4 regions of the Kouleothrix sp. 19917 genome follow, and region 1 is predicted to be linked to each of the others. Evidence: riboswitches for the same ligand, from Rfam matches in the RefSeq annotation. Region 1 holds a riboswitch; each other region holds the start of a gene.
What was found. Region 1 has a riboswitch for S-adenosylmethionine ahead of M1P90_RS16655 (homocysteine synthase). Riboswitches for the same ligand answer to the same signal wherever they lie in the genome.
Positions count from the first base shown of each region.

Region 2: it holds a riboswitch for S-adenosylmethionine, as region 1 does, so the genes downstream of both, M1P90_RS03850 (aminotransferase class V-fold PLP-dependent enzyme) here and M1P90_RS16655 (homocysteine synthase) in region 1, are expected to answer to the same signal.
Region 3: it holds a riboswitch for S-adenosylmethionine, as region 1 does, so the genes downstream of both, M1P90_RS21655 (methionine synthase) here and M1P90_RS16655 (homocysteine synthase) in region 1, are expected to answer to the same signal.
Region 4: it holds a riboswitch for S-adenosylmethionine, as region 1 does, so the genes downstream of both, mtnA (S-methyl-5-thioribose-1-phosphate isomerase) here and M1P90_RS16655 (homocysteine synthase) in region 1, are expected to answer to the same signal.

Region 1 covers NZ_CP097099.1:4,064,872-4,068,619, forward strand. Annotated here, with positions in the region: gene metX (homoserine O-acetyltransferase MetX) at 1-346, opposite strand, end outside; gene M1P90_RS16655 (homocysteine synthase) at 454-1,743, opposite strand; SAM riboswitch class I at 1,909-2,053, opposite strand; gene M1P90_RS16660 (hypothetical protein) at 2,423-2,749, opposite strand; gene M1P90_RS16665 (vanadium-dependent haloperoxidase) at 2,803-3,748, opposite strand, start outside.
Region 2 covers NZ_CP097099.1:968,886-972,633, forward strand. Annotated here, with positions in the region: gene M1P90_RS03845 (ATP-binding protein) at 1-122, opposite strand, end outside; gene M1P90_RS03850 (aminotransferase class V-fold PLP-dependent enzyme) at 272-1,600, opposite strand; SAM riboswitch class I at 1,716-1,864, opposite strand; gene M1P90_RS03855 (glycoside hydrolase family 13 protein) at 2,197-3,748, shown strand, end outside.
Region 3 covers NZ_CP097099.1:5,348,659-5,352,406, forward strand. Annotated here, with positions in the region: gene M1P90_RS21655 (methionine synthase) at 1-995, opposite strand, end outside; SAM riboswitch class I at 1,060-1,233, opposite strand; gene M1P90_RS21660 (response regulator) at 1,309-1,749, opposite strand; gene M1P90_RS21665 (sensor histidine kinase) at 1,781-3,298, opposite strand.
Region 4 covers NZ_CP097099.1:7,873,416-7,877,163, reverse strand. Annotated here, with positions in the region: gene M1P90_RS31605 (glycosyltransferase) at 1-1,488, opposite strand, end outside; gene M1P90_RS31600 (MBL fold metallo-hydrolase) at 1,728-2,501, opposite strand; SAM riboswitch class I at 2,706-2,887, shown strand; gene mtnA (S-methyl-5-thioribose-1-phosphate isomerase) at 2,930-3,748, shown strand, end outside.

The DNA of each region.
Region 1 (3,748 bases):
TGAGATCGACGCTGCCGGGGCCGGTGCTGCCCTGGCAGCCGCCCAGCACATTCGAGCAGATCACAAAATATTTATTGGTATCGAATGGTCGCCCCGGCCCCACCATTGCATCCCACCAGCCCGGTTTAGCCGCGCCAGCGTACCAGCCCGCCGCGTGCGCGTCGCCGGAAAGCGCGTGCAGCAGCAGGATGGCGTTGTCGCGCGCCGCGTTGAGCGTGCCGTAGGTTTCGTAGGCCAGCGTCACTGGCCCGAGCCGCGCGCCACTTTCGAGCTGCAGCGGTTCGAGCCAGGTCATGCTGCGGCGTTCGACCACACCCACATTATCAGTCTGTCGATCGAGTGTCATAGCGATCATCGTCTCGACTCCACACTGTAAGGGCGATGCATCGCCCGCGTTAGCGGTGATTCACAACACATCAGGGGCGATGCATCGCCCTTACGCCATGGTGCCGCCTAGACCTTCGCCAGGGCCTGATCCAGGTCGGCAATGATGTCGTCAACCGTCTCGATACCGATCGACAGACGCACGTAGTCGTCGGTCACGCCCGTCAGGCCCTGCTCCTCAACCGTCAGCTGGCTATGGGTTGTCGACGCCGGGTGGATCGCCAGGCTCTTGGCGTCGCCAATGTTGGCCAGGTGCGAGAACAGCTTCAGGCTGTTGATAAACGTCGCGCCAGATGCACGCCCGCCCTTGATGCCAAAGCCCAGGATGCCGCTCTGGCCTTTGGGCATCATCCGCTTGGCCAGCTCGTAGGTGGGGTGGTCGGGCAGGCCCGGGTAGTTCACCCACTCGACCTTGCTGTGCTCTTGCAGATATTTCGCCACAGCCAGCGCGTTCTGCGAGTGGCGCTCCATGCGCAGCGGCAGCGTCTCGATGCCCTGCAGCAGCAGGAAGGAGTTGAACGGGCTGATCGCCGCGCCCAGGTCGCGCAGCAGCTGCACGCGTGCCTTGATGATGTAGGCCAGCGGGCCAAGCGCCTGCGTGTACACCAGGCCGTGGTACGACTCGTCGGGCTGGGTCAGGCCGGGGAAGCGCCCGCTTGCCGCCCAGTCGAACTTGCCGCTGTCGACCAGCAGACCGCCGATGCTGGTGCCGTGGCCGCCGATGTACTTGGTGGCCGAGTGCACCACAATATCCGCGCCGAAATCGAACGGCTTGCACAGGTACGGCGTCGCCGTGGTCGAGTCGACAATCACCGGCACGCCGGCCTCGTGGGCAATCGCCGAGATCGCCTCAAGGTTCAGCACGTCGAGCTTGGGGTTGCCGATCAGCTCCAGGAAGAACGCCTTGGTGTTGCCGTCGATTGCGCTGCGGAAGCCATCCAGGTCGCGCGCATCGACAAAGCGGGTGGTGATGCCCAGCTTTGGCAGGGTGTGCTTGAACAGGTTATACGTGCCGCCGTACAGGTCGGTCGACGACACGATGTTGTCGCCCGCGCCAGCAATATTCAGCACCGCAAACGTCTCGGCGGCCTGGCCCGAAGCCAGCGCCAGCGCGGCCACGCCACCCTCCAGCGCGGCGATTCGCTGCTCGAGCACATCCTGCGTCGGGTTCATGATGCGGGTGTAGATATTGCCGAATTCCTGCAGGCCGAACAGGCGCGCGGCGTGGTCGGTGTCCTTGAACTGGTACGACGTCGTCTGGTAGATCGGCACCGCGCGCGCGCCAGTGGTCGGGTCGGCCTGCTGGCCGGCGTGGAGCGCAAGGGTTTCAAAGCCGGTGAATTTCGTTTCGTCCGCCATCGGGAATGCCTCCTTACAACGAGAACAAGCCACGTGCCACAGGTGAGGCGCTGCGCGATGGGGCTGGCAACAACAAAGCCCTCATCGCGCAGATGAGGGCCATGGAAACGCTGAAACAAAAAGCCCTTCCAAAACCATAGGAAGGGGCTTACGTCCGACGTATGCCTCTCATCTTCCAGTCGCGCTGCCGGATTTGGCACCCTAATGATCAAGCTGCGCATGCCTCGTGTACTAAACGTTGCACGCCTACGCTTTTTCCAGGGTTGCCGAGGTTTCATCGGGCCGGTCCCTCCACCTCTCTGGATAAGAGTTGCGCTATTCAATTGTTGCGCCGAATAATACGTGAGTTGCGCAGAAATGTCAAATAGCCATTCGGCGGATTGGCGCTCGTCCGAAAGGCGGATGAGGCCAGGCCGGGGAACTTCTTAAGCAGCCGCGAAGCATTGGAACGCACAGAGATTAACGATCTATAGAACCAAACTCAGTACTTTGGAAAATACGTTATTTCATACAACGGGCAAGCTTCCAGGAAGCTCATCTGATTATCAGGTTGAAGCAAAACTGGCCTGAGCTTCCTGGAAGCTGAGTACAAGGAAACTTCGTTGACAGAGTACTCAATATCCTCTGTACGCTCTGTGGCTCAATTCATTTGCTCTTCGCTGTAGTGAGGGGGTGTCGCTCAGCGCTCGCGGGGCGACAGATCGAACGCGAGCAGCACATGCCGCACGCCGGGTCGGTTCAACGTCAGCTCGAAGTGGCGTTCCATCTGCAAGCGGTAGGCTTCGCAGATATCGATTGGTACTTCGGCCGGGCAGCCCTCCAGAATGCCCAGCGAGAGGCGTGCTCCGTTGTGCACATTGACATCATAGCGGAAGGCCGGCGCGCTGCTGAGCAGCGCGCCAAGCCCCAGCACCAGCGCCACCACCAGCCCACCAGCCCACAGCCCCACCTGCGCCGCCACGTTTGGCTTCGCCCTCTGGCGCAGTAGCTCGTTCGCTCGTGCCATTCCGCCCTCCCTGCGCCTACCACATTTCCAGCGCTGGCGCCCTTCTGCCGGCCCTAGCCGCCAATTGGCCGCAAAGCATGCCCAAAGGCCCATTCGGCTACCAGCCGGCCCTGCGCACGGGCCACTTCATCGGCGCTGCGGAAGTGGAGGCCCTGGTAGATGCGCACGTTCACGGTATCCCACGCCAAGTCCGAGAACCGAGTGTATGTGCGCATCTTCGGCTTGGCATTTGCATTGGTGCTGACAACCGTGAAGACCACGCGATCCGTGCCGAAGTACAGTTCCAGCATACGGGTCAGCGCGCCGACTGCACCATTCGCGCCCGATGTATACTCGGGATAATTTGGCGTATTGAGAAATGGTTGCCAGCTCGGGTCGCCCTGTGTCTGCGGGTTGCCGTCATTCTCGCCCTCGTTGATCGCCGTGACCGGTCGCCAGTAGACGTAGGCCGACTTGCTATCCCACGTGACAATAAATGAGTCAGCAATTGCCAGCGCGCCGAGCGCCAGCAGCCGCGCATTATCGCCAATGTTGTCTGTGCGCCACGCCGCAACATCGCGCAGCGTTTGGTGCAGAAGAATGAAATAGTTACTGGCGTAGAACGTTGCAAGTTGGGTCTGGTCGGGTCGTCGGCTGCCATCTGCAAGACCACCCAACGCCTTCACCTCGTTGTATTCCCTGGCATACTGGTCGCTGCTCAGCGCGGGGGGCGGCGGCGCGCGAAACTGGTCGCCACGCTGCAATGTAAACGGCGGAACCGTGCCAAGCAAGGGGCTCGCCATTGGCGCCAGCGTTGGCGGCGGCCCCGGCAGCAAAGACGGCGTCGGGCGCCACTGGCCAGGCGCGGTGCCACCAGTGAACGGTGCCGGGGGCGGGTTCGGCACGCGCCCATCATTCGCCCGCAGCGCCAGAATGCCCGCCGCAGCCGTCGCGCCAACCTGCACGCCCGGGTCGCTTTCGGCCAGGCCGTGGGCAGTAAAGTACTCGTTGTACATCGAA
Region 2 (3,748 bases), 3.1 Mb from region 1:
GTGCCGTCGTCGTTGAATCGCATGCCAATGATGCAGAAGCCGGCATCCAGCGAATCGAGAACAGCGCGGTAGCGATCGCTCGCGTGCTGGCTATGGTGGCCGGTAGCCGCGGGGAGGTTCATGGAAGTCGGACCCTTTGCTGCGCCAGGACGGAGCAATAGTGCATATGAGCACCCAGCGAAAGCTCGTGTTCTGTATTGTACCTCATCGTGCGCGAGTTCGCTCTTTTGCCCGCTGACACTGGTGCAGCAAAGCGTTTCGCCCATCTGCCCTATACCGCCGCGCAGTCGAGCGCGGCGCGCGCGGGGAGGGAGCGGCGCAGGGCAGGTTGCGCTATCTCAAGCGCGCAGCGATTTTGAATGGCTGTGATGCCTTCCACCAGCGCATCAACATCGGCAAGGTCGTTGTAGATCGTGAAGCTGGCGCGCGCCGTTGAGGGCAGGCCCAGCCGCGCATGGAGCGGGTGCGCGCAGTGGCGGCCCGAGCGAATGGCAATGCCACGCTCGTCAAGCGCCAGCGCCAGCTCCTGCGGGGTAATTCCGTCCACGGTAAATGTCACCACGCCGCCACGCAGGCCGGGGTTGCGCGGGCCAAACACCTGCACGCCCGGCAGCTCATCGAAGCGCGCCAGGGCATAGGCCGTCAGGGCGCGCTCGTGCTCGCGCACCGCTGCCATGCCAAGCTGCGCCAGGTAGTCGGTAGCCGCGCCCAGGCCAATCGCCTCGACAAAGGCGGGCGTGCCCGCTTCGAATTTCAGCGGCGCATCTTCCCACAGCACCTCATCCAGCCCGACATCGCGGGCCACGTCGCCGCCGGTCAGGAAGGGCGGCATGGCGGCCAGCAGATCGGCGCGGCCATACAGCGCGCCAATGCCGGTTGGGCCAAGCATCTTGTGGCCGGAAAACACTACGAAGTCCGCGCCGAGCGCCTGCACATCCAGCGGCATATGCGGTGCCGACTGGCAGGCGTCGAGCACGACCACCGCGCCCTGCGCGTGCGCGTGCGCAATGATCGGCGCAGGGTCGGTGATGGTGCCAAGCACATTCGAAACGTGCGCGAAGCTCACCAGCCGCGTGCGGGGCGTCAGCAGGTCGTCGAGCGTACTCAGGTCGAGCGTGCCGTCGGCGGCGAGCGGGATGAGCCTGATGGTGAGATTGCGCTCGCGGGCAAGCTGGAGCCAGGGCAGGTAGTTGGCGTGATGCTCGAGCTCGGTCAGCACGATTTCGTCGCCGGCTTGCAGAAAGGTGCGCCCGTAGGAATAGGCCAGCAGGTTCAGCGCCTCAGTGGCGTTGCGCGTGAAGACGATCTGCGCCGGCGATTCCGCGCCAATAAACGCGGCGATCTTGGCGCGCGCCTGCTCGTACAGGTCGGTGCTGCGCTGGCTGAAACAGTACGCGCCGCGGTGCACATTCGCATAGGTCGAGCGATACAAGCCGTCCATCAGGTTGAGCACCTGGCGCGGCTTTTGCGACGACGCGGCGCTGTCGAGAAACACCAGCGGCCAGCCGTTGACGGTTTGCTGGAGCGCCGGGAAATCCTGCCGAATACGCGCAATGTCGAGACAGCCTGCGGTGCCTGGTGTGCCGGGGGTGCTGGTCATGGCCTGTTTCCTTTGTGTACAACATCAAAAAACGCCCATCGTCGTGGACGATGAGCGTATGTGCGCTGTGCGCTGCCGTGGCGCGCATACGCGCAGCCCCGGCATCAGCCGTCACCTCTCATCTTCCAGTCTGTGCTGCCGGATTTGGCACCCTAATGATCGAGTTTCGAGCCGTGCGCCTTTTTGTTTCGCACGATGCTCAAAGCCCTTTCCAGGGTTGTCGAGGCTTCATCGGGCCGGTCCCTCTGCCTCTCTGGATAAGAGTCTGTGCTTCTTCAGTTGTGCCGCGCATCTTACATTGCTTGATTTATTTTGTCAACTTTGAATTCGCGATGGCGCGGTTGGGAATTCGAGCGGTCTACTGCCCTTGCTGTTTTCTGTTTGGGCAGTCTCGACTACGTCGGTGGTCGAGACTGCCCAGAAAAAAGATTATTTTGGAGGGCTGACGCCCTCCAAACCCCCCGCTGAGCAAGTACGCAGTGCAGATCGTGGCGCAATTTGCCCGCGCCGCGATTGAACGGTATCATCCACTGCACAGAAGGAAGCAGCAGTACGCGGTGTCTGCGTGCCATTCCGCGATATGAGGAGCAAGCCTTATGCAAAACGCATGGTGGAAAGAAAGTGTCGTCTACCAGATCTACCCGCGCAGCTTTGCCGACAGCAATGGCGATGGTGTGGGCGATTTGCGCGGCATCATCGGCAAGCTCGATTACCTCAAAACCCTCGGTGTCGATGTTGTCTGGCTGTCGCCGGTCTACCAATCGCCCAACGACGACAATGGCTACGATATCAGCGATTATCAGGCGATCATGACTGAGTTCGGCACAATGGCCGACTTCGATGAGCTGCTGGCTGGCCTGCATGCGCGCGGCATCAGGCTGCTGATGGATCTGGTGGTGAATCACACTTCCGACGAGCACGCATGGTTTGTCGAGTCGCGCGCCGCGAACGACAACCCTTACCGCGATTTCTACATCTGGCGGCCGGGCAAGGATGGCGCGGAGCCGAACAACTGGGGATCGTTCTTTGGCGGCTCGGCCTGGCAGCGCGACGACGCCACTGGCGAGTACTTTCTGCACCTGTTTTCTACCAAGCAGCCCGACCTGAACTGGGACAACCCGGCGGTGCGCGAGGCGATTTACAGCATGATGCGCTGGTGGCTCGACAAGGGCATCGACGGCTTCCGCATGGACGTGATCAACCTGATCTCCAAAGCGCCTGGCCTGCCCGACGCGCCAGTGCAGTCGGCGGCGCGCTACCAGTTTCCCGGCGGCCTGGTGTTTCACGGCCCGCGTCTGCTGGAATACCTGGGCGAGATGAAGCGCGAAGTGTTGTCGAAGTACGATATCTTCAGCGTTGGCGAGGCGCCCACCGCCACCACCGCACACGGCATCGAGCTAACCCACAGCGAACACGGCCCGCTCGACATGCTCTTCCAGTTCGAGCATATGGACCTTGACATCAACAGCGGCTCGCAGATCGGCAAGTGGGATTTCAAGCGCCTCGACCTGCTCGACCTCAAGAGCGTGATGACAAGCTGGCAGCGCGACCTTGCCGAGGGCGGCTGGAACAGCCTGTACCTTTCCAATCACGACCAGCCGCGCCCAGTTTCGCGCTTTGGCGACGACACCACCTACCGCGCCGAGTCGGCCAAGCTGCTGGCGACGTTTCTGCACACGCTGCAAGGCACGCCCTATATCTACCAGGGCGAAGAGCTTGGCATGACCAATGTGCCGTTTGCCAGCATCGACGACTACCGCGATATCGAGAGCCTGAATGCCTACCGGGAATTGGTGAATGAGCGTGGCTACGACCCCGCCGCAGTGTTGCCAATGCTCCACGCCAAAAGCCGCGATAATGCCCGCACGCCGATGCAGTGGGATGCGAGCGCAAACGCCGGTTTTAGCACCGGCACGCCCTGGATCGCCGTCAACCCGAACTACACGGCGATCAACGCGGCCCAGGAGCTTGGCGACCCCGACTCGGTCTTTGCCTACTATCAGGCGCTAATTCGCCTGCGTAAGGCCAACCCGGTGATCGTCTACGGCACATACGACCTGCTGCTGCCCAACGACCCGGCGGTCTATGCGTATACGCGCACGCTTGGCGACACGCAGCTGCTGGTCATCCTGAACTTCACCGCCGAAA
Region 3 (3,748 bases), 1.3 Mb from region 1:
CTGGGAATGTATTCGATCTCGCGCTCGGCGGGGGCGCGCTCGAAGCCAAGCGCCGCTCGCAGGGCGCGCAGGTGCGCGGGCGTGGTACCGCAGCAGCCGCCCACCACATTCACGCCATACTCGCGCACAAAACCGCCCAGGATGCGCGCAAATGGCTCGGGCTCCATCGGGTACACGGTCTCGCCATCGACCTCGATCGGCAGGCCGGCGTTGGGGATGCACGAAATCGGCAGGCGCGAGTGCGCGCACAGGTACTGAATCGCCTCGCGCATATGCTCGGGGCCGGTGCTGCAGTTCAGGCCGATCACATCCACCGGCATGGCTTCCAGCGTGGCGATCACGGCCGGCACCTCGGTGCCGAGCAGCATGCGTCCCGACAGGTCGAGGAAGATCTGGGCCTGCACGGCCACGCTGCTGCCGGTTGCTTTCTTTGCGCGGCGGATGCCATCGAGCGCGGCCTTCACTTCCAGAATATCGACGCTGGTTTCCACCAGCAGCACATCCACGCCACCCTCGATCAGCGCGCTGGCCTGCTCGAAAAAGATGTCGGACAGCTCGTCGAAGGTGATGTTGGACAGCGCGGGGTCGTCGGAGGAAGGCAGCTTGCCGGTTGGGCCAATCGAGCCAGCCACATAGCGCGGGCGGCCATCCTGCGCCTGGTAGCGGTCGGCCACGCTGCGGGCCAGGCGCGCGGCGGCGATATTCAGCTCGGCGGTGCGCTCGGCCAGGCCCCATTCTTCCAGGCGCAGGCGCGTGCTCTGGAAGGTGTTGGTTTCCAGCACATCGCAGCCGGCCTCCATAAACGAGGCGTGAATCTGCTCGATCACGTCGGGGCGCGCAATTGCCAGGTAGTCGCGGTTGCCGTTGGTGCGCTCGCCGCCGTAGTCGTCGGCGGAGAGGTTGAAGGTGTCGATGCTGGTGCCCATTGCGCCGTCGTAGAGCAGCACGCGCTCGCGCAGCGCTTCGAGGTAGGTGGGTTTGGTGGCGTGTGTCACAGTATAGTATTCTCCTGGTTTTTGGGCATAAAAACACCCCACGCGCTGGCGTGAGGCTGTGTGTTCCTCATCTCCCAGCTTGCGCTGTCGGAGTTAGCACCGTGCCGAGATTTACGATTGACGATTTATGATTTACGAATGTGAGGCCGCAATCGTAAATCGTACATCCAAAATCGTAAATGGCTCGGGGGTTGCCGGGGTTTCACAGGGCCGTTCCCTCCACCCCTCTTGATGAGCGGTCTTCAATTGGCGCGCAGTATAGCAGCCGGGGGCGGGCTTGTCAACGCCGTGTTGCACATTGCGCAACGGCTGGCTACCACCAGAAGGTGTGGCCGCCAAGCATGCGGCGGATCTGTTCGCAGATTTTGTCGGGGTGGATGGGCTTGCTGATAAAGCTGTCGAAGCCGGCATCCTTGGCGCGCAGGCGCGTCTGGTGCATGATGTTGGCGGTGACGGCGGCAATATGCGCGCGCGCCGATTGTGGGTGAGCGCGCAGGCGCTTGAGCACCGAGAAGCCATCCTCGCCGGGCAGGCCAATGTCGAGCAGCACCAGATCGACCTGGGGCAGCGCCTCGATCAGCTGGATGAGCTTGGCGCCGCTGCCGCGATGGTAGAAGTGCTTGAAGCCAGCATATTTCAGCAGCTCTTCGATCACCAGGTAGGAATTGGGATCGTCTTCAACCAGGATGATATACGCATTTTCCGGGTTGTCGATCGGTGTTCGGTTGTGCTGGCGCGCAAATGGTTGCGTCATATCATTCACCTGCATGCAATGGTGGCAGCGGTTAATTCAGCACTGCCGGGCTTGACTCGGGCTGGGTTGAAAGGAACTCGGCTTCTTCGACCTTGATCGGCATGCTCATGCGCTCGCTCACGGCGCACATGTCTTCGGCAGTGACGGCCGGCACGGTAAAGCGGAATGTCGAGCCGTAGCCGGGCTTGCTTGTGACATTCAGCTGGCCGCCATGCAGCTCGACCAGGCGCCGGCTGATTGGCAGGCCCAGGCCAGTGCCGCTGTAGCGCCGCGAAAGCGTTTCGTCGGCCTGGCGGAATTCTTCGAAAATAATGTCGATATTTTCGGGCGCGATGCCAATGCCCGTATCTTCAACCTCGACAATCACCTGGCTGGCGTCGGCTTGTGCTTCGCCCGCGCTGCCATAGACGCGCAGGGTAATGCTGCCGTGCTCGGTGAATTTCACCGCGTTCGAGAGCAGGTTCAGCAGCACCTGTGCCACGCGCACACGGTCAATATACACCAGGGGCAGGTCGCCCGCAATCTCGCTGCGCAGCATGATCGGCTTGCCCAGCGTCAGGCTGCTGGCGGTGATCAGCGCTTCCTGCACCACCAGCTCGATCTGGCTTGGCTCGCGCTGCAAATCGAGCCGCCCGGCCTCGATCTTGGCGTTGTCGAGAATGTCGTTCAGCAGCTTGAGCAGGTAGTTGCCCGAGTCGTAAATTCGGCCCATGTAGTCGTGCTGCTCGGGCGCAAGCGGGCCTTTCAGCTCTTGCTTGAGAATGTAGGAAAAGCCAATGATCGCGTTGAGCGGCGTGCGCAGCTCGTGGCTCATGTTTGCCACAAAGTGCGATTTCATGCGGTTGGCGTATTCGGCAACGGCGCGGGCATTTTCAAGCTGCTTGTTGCTGTTTTGCAGCTGGCTGTTCAGGTAATCCTGGTCGCGCAGTGCGCGCTGAAGCTGTTTTTCGCTTTCGTAAAGCTGTGTTTCGCGCCGTTCGACCTTGTGGTAGCTGTCGATCGCCCACTCCACGGCGGCGGCAAAACTCTGCGAGGTGAGCATGGAAACCGTTGCGCTCAGGTAGCTCAGGACGGTGGCCGCCAGAAATGGCAGGTGCCAGATCTGATCGTGCTGCCCGAGCAGCAGGGCCAGCAGCGCCATCAATAGCATTGCGGCGCTGGCAGTGATAAAGCCGGTGCGCGGCTGCAGCAGAATGCCGCTGGCGGCGATCAGGAGTGGCGTGAAGAAGATGAAAGGGTTGCTGTCGAGCGGGTAGAAGGCAAACGACGCGGCCAGCGCGGCCATGATGCCGGCCAGAAACGCGCAGACGGCGGCGGGGTAGTTCTTGCGACGGCGCAGCTTGTCGGCCAGCCAGTAGCTCAGCATCAGGGCAATGCCCATATACATGCTCAGCCGCGTTGCGGGCATGCCAACCAGGCCAATACACAGCAGCAGCAAGCCCAGGCCGCCCAACGAATAAAGCAGCACAACAAAGACGTCTTCACGCAGCGATTGCGTGTACTCTTCCAGGCGCGGCTCGTTTACATCGGTCTGGTCGATCGTTGCCACAGGTGTGCGCTTTCAGTACGCCACAGGTCGGAATAGCTCTATTGTACGATCGAATGTATCATTGACTATAGTTTTCTGGTGACAAGTGTATGACAATCTGGCCGGGCCAGGAAATAGTGAAGCTGGCGGCTTGCGTGAGCCACCAGCTTCGTTTGACCGCATTGCGTTTCGTTGTTCGTCATTCGTCTTTGGTCATAACCAGCAACGGATTTCGATAGGACTTTCGCTCAGGCGGATTTACGCCTGCGGCGGGCAAGGTAGAATTTCTTTTTCTTGTCACTTTTTTGCGCTGCAGCGCAAAAAAGTGACAAGGAATTGAATCATGCATCCCTGCAAGCGAAAGTCCTGTCCGAAAAGCCGCGCTCGTGCAGTATCAGGAAAGCGATCGGAACTTAGGGAAGAGTTTCTGCATTGCAATCACCAAACCCTATTCTCCAAACCCTAAACCCT
Region 4 (3,748 bases), 3.8 Mb from region 1:
CAATACGCCCTTGCCGTCGCCGCCATCTGCTTCGGCAGGCACGTCTTCAAGCTCGGCAGCATCTGCCGCCGTCGGTCGTCCTTCGTCAAGCGGGGCGTAGTGCAATACGCCCGTGCCGTCGCCGGCCCCGGCCCAATCGACCACCAGCTCGACGTGGCCGCAGCGAGCGCATGCCCAGGCGCGCGGCGCGATCGGCTCGGCGCTGGCGGGCATGGCATCGGCGCGCATCGCCAGGCGATGCTGCAGGCTGGTGGGCTTGAGATCCGCGCCGCATTGCACGCAGGTGCGCGGGCCAGCCGGCGACATTGGCGCGCGCGTGGGGATGGGCAGGTCGAGGCCGGCCTGCACCGGCGTGGCCGTGGTGGGCAGCGCCCGCTCGGTAGCGGCGCGGCGATACACCGCCATTGTTTCGCGCGCGGCCCGCGCCCACGAAAACTGCTGCGCGCGGGCCTGGCCCATGCGCCCCATCTCGGCGCGGCGCACACTATCATCCCACAGCGCCTCGATCTCGTCGGCCCAGACATCGGCATCGAGCGGCGGCACATAGATCGCCGCGTTGCCGCCGATCTCGGGCAGGCTCGAGGTCGCGGCGGCCAGGCAGGGGGCGCCACAGGCCATTGCCTCAAGCAGCGGCAGACCAAAGCCTTCGTACAGCGAAGGGTTGATATAGATGCGGCAGGCGTTGTACAGCCAGCGCAGGTCGTACTGGCCCACGCCGCCCGCAAATAACACATGGTCGGCCAGCTTCAGGTCGCGCACCGCCGCAAAGATCGGCTCGTCGCGCCAGCCGCGCCGCCCGACGATCACCAGCCGGTAGCCCGCGTCGGGCCGCCGGTCGAGGCAGATGCGCAATGCCTGCAGCAGGGTTGGCAGATTCTTGCGCGGCTCAAGCGTGCTCACAAACAGCATAAACGAGCCAGCTTCCACCGGCGTTGAGTTCAGCACGCGCGCCTCGCCAGCGCGCAGCGGAATCGGTTTGTACAGCGGCGCGGCGGCTTCGTAGATCACGTCAATCTGCTCGATTGGGATGTCGATGAACTGCGCAATGTCCTGGCGCGTAGCTTCCGAAACGGCAATAATGCCCTCGGCGCGCGGCGCATTGGTTCGCACCTGCCCATAGTAGGCGCGCGCGGCGTCGTCCAGAATCTCGGGGTAGTGCATAAACGCCAGGTCGTGAATGGTCACAACGGCTGGGCAGGGGCGGCGCAGCGGGGCCACAAAATCGGGGAAGTGCGCGACATTCGGGCGAGCCAGCAGCAGCTCCAGCGGCATCGTCCACTGCTCGAAGCGATGATGGGGAGGGGTATAGACACTGCGCCGCACCACGTTTGGCGCAAGCGCCAGCGGGCGCAGGTGGTCGCGGTGCTGCAACGACACAAACTGGTCGTCGCGGGCTGTATCGGGCAAAGCCGTGAGTAGCTGGCGCGTATACTGAGAAATCCCACCCTGGCGGTAGGCGTTCAGGCGCGCATCAATCGCAATACGCATGGTTTTCCGAATCTATGCAGCTGCGGCGTGCCAGCAATGCGCCGGCCAGGCGCACTCGCGCGCAACGGTAAAGGCTGCGCTCTGCGCGAGGCTGGCCAAATACCACGCGACACACGCGTCGCAGGGAAAGTACTGTTGATATGAACGTTGCTTGATCGCACTGTTATCGTACCACAGAACCGCTTCTTCATGCATTCCTGCGCCCGGCCAATGCCAGTTTTACGATACGCAATCGTAGATCAGGGTTCGCTGATCTCGACGACCTGGCCGTCGTAGGCAAGGTGTACCGGCGCGGGCAGCTCGGCGTCAACGCTGGCATGCTCGACATCGTGCGTCATATGCACCAGCAGCGCCCGGGCCGGCTCAAGGTCGGCCACCACGGCGCAGGCCTCGCCAAGCGAAAAGTGTGTCGGGTGCGGCTTGGCGCGCAGTGCATTAAGCACCAGCACGTCGAGGTCGCGCAGCTGCGCCAGCGACGGCGCGGGAATGCTGCTGGCATCGGTGACATAGCCCAGGCGGCCAATCCGAAAGCCCGTGATCGTCCAGCTGCCGTGCTGCACATCGAACGGAACGATGGTAACACTACCAATGTCGAAAGGCACGCCGCTCTGGATCTCAACCAGCTCAAGCGCCGGCCGTGTCGAGCCTTCCGACGTATTCACAAACGCATAGCCGAAACGTTCGCGCACCATGGCCAGGGTGTTGGCGGTGCCGTAGAGCGGGATGGCGGCGCGCTGCGCGAAATTGAGTGGCCGCAAATCATCCAGGCCGAAAATATGATCGGCGTGGGCGTGCGTCAGCAGCACGGCATCGACGCGACGAATGCCGGCGGCCAGCGCCTGCTGGCGCAGATCGGGGCCGGCGTCGAACAAAATTGCCTTGCCATCGGCTTCCAGCAATGCCGATGTGCGCAAGCGCTTGTTATGCGGGTCGGGCGAGGTGCACACCGCGCACTCGCAGCCAATGACCGGCACGCCCATGGAGGTGCCGGTGCCCAAAAATGTCAATCGCATACCTGCGCCTGGCGTATGGCAATCGCGCGGCACGCCCCACAGGTTGCGCCGTCGCTGCATGAATTCTGTGTGCTCAATATTATAGCACACCGGCTTCGGGCGCGGCTGCGTGGCACAGCGCAGATGCACAAATGCGCCAAACGGCCCGTGGTTGCAGCGCGCCCGCGACTATGCTATAATCGCGGCTTGAAAAATGCATCATAATGCTCATCATGAGGGGCGGAGGGACTGGCCCGACGAAGCCCGGCAACCCCTGCCGATTTATGATTTGCGATTTTGGATTTACGATGAGGCGCTGCCGTCAATCGTCAATCGTCAATCGTCAATCGTAAATGGCGGGAAGGTGCCAATTCCTGCAGGCGCGTTATGCGCCTGAAAGATGAGAGGTAGCACGACAACGGCCTCTCGCGATGCGGGCGGCTTTTTCTATGAGTACTGACACAGCATATCAGCATATCTGGTGGGATGGCGACGCCGTCGGCTTGCTCGATCAGCGGCTCTTACCCAATCAGGAAACGTCCGTGCGCTGCACCAGCGTGGCCGAGGTCGCGCACGCGATTACTTCGATGCAGGTGCGTGGCGCGCCCGCGATCGGCTGCACGGCCGCGTATGGCATGGCGCTGGCCGCCCGCCAGCCCGCCGGCACCAGCGCCGCGCTGCTGGCGCTGCTCGAAGCGGCCAAAGCCACCCTCGACGCCAGCCGCCCCACGGCAGTGAATCTCGCCTGGGCCACCGAGCGCATGCTGCGCACCGCCCAGCGCCACGCCAGCGCCAGCCCCGCCGAGCTGCGCGACCTTCTGCTCACCGAAGCTCACGCAATCATGGCCGAAGACCTGGCAATGTGCCACGCGATTGGCGAATATGGCGTGGATCTTATTCCTGCGCGCGGGCAGGTGCTGACGCACTGCAATGCGGGCGGGCTTGCCACCGCCGGGTTTGGCACCGCGCTGGCGCCTATTCGCGTGGCGCACGATCGCGGGCGCGCCATGCATGTCTTTGTCGACGAAACGCGGCCATTTTTGCAGGGCGCGCGCCTGACGGCCTGGGAGCTGCAGCGCGCGGGCGTGCCGCTCACGCTGATCACCGACAACATGGCCGCCTACTTTATGCGCCAGGGCGCAATCGACTGCGTGATTGTCGGCGCGGATCGGGTGGTGGCGAACGGCGATGTTGCGAACAAGATCGGCACCTACGGGCTGGCGGTGCTGGCGCGCGCGCACGGCATTCCTTTCTATGTCGCCGCGCCC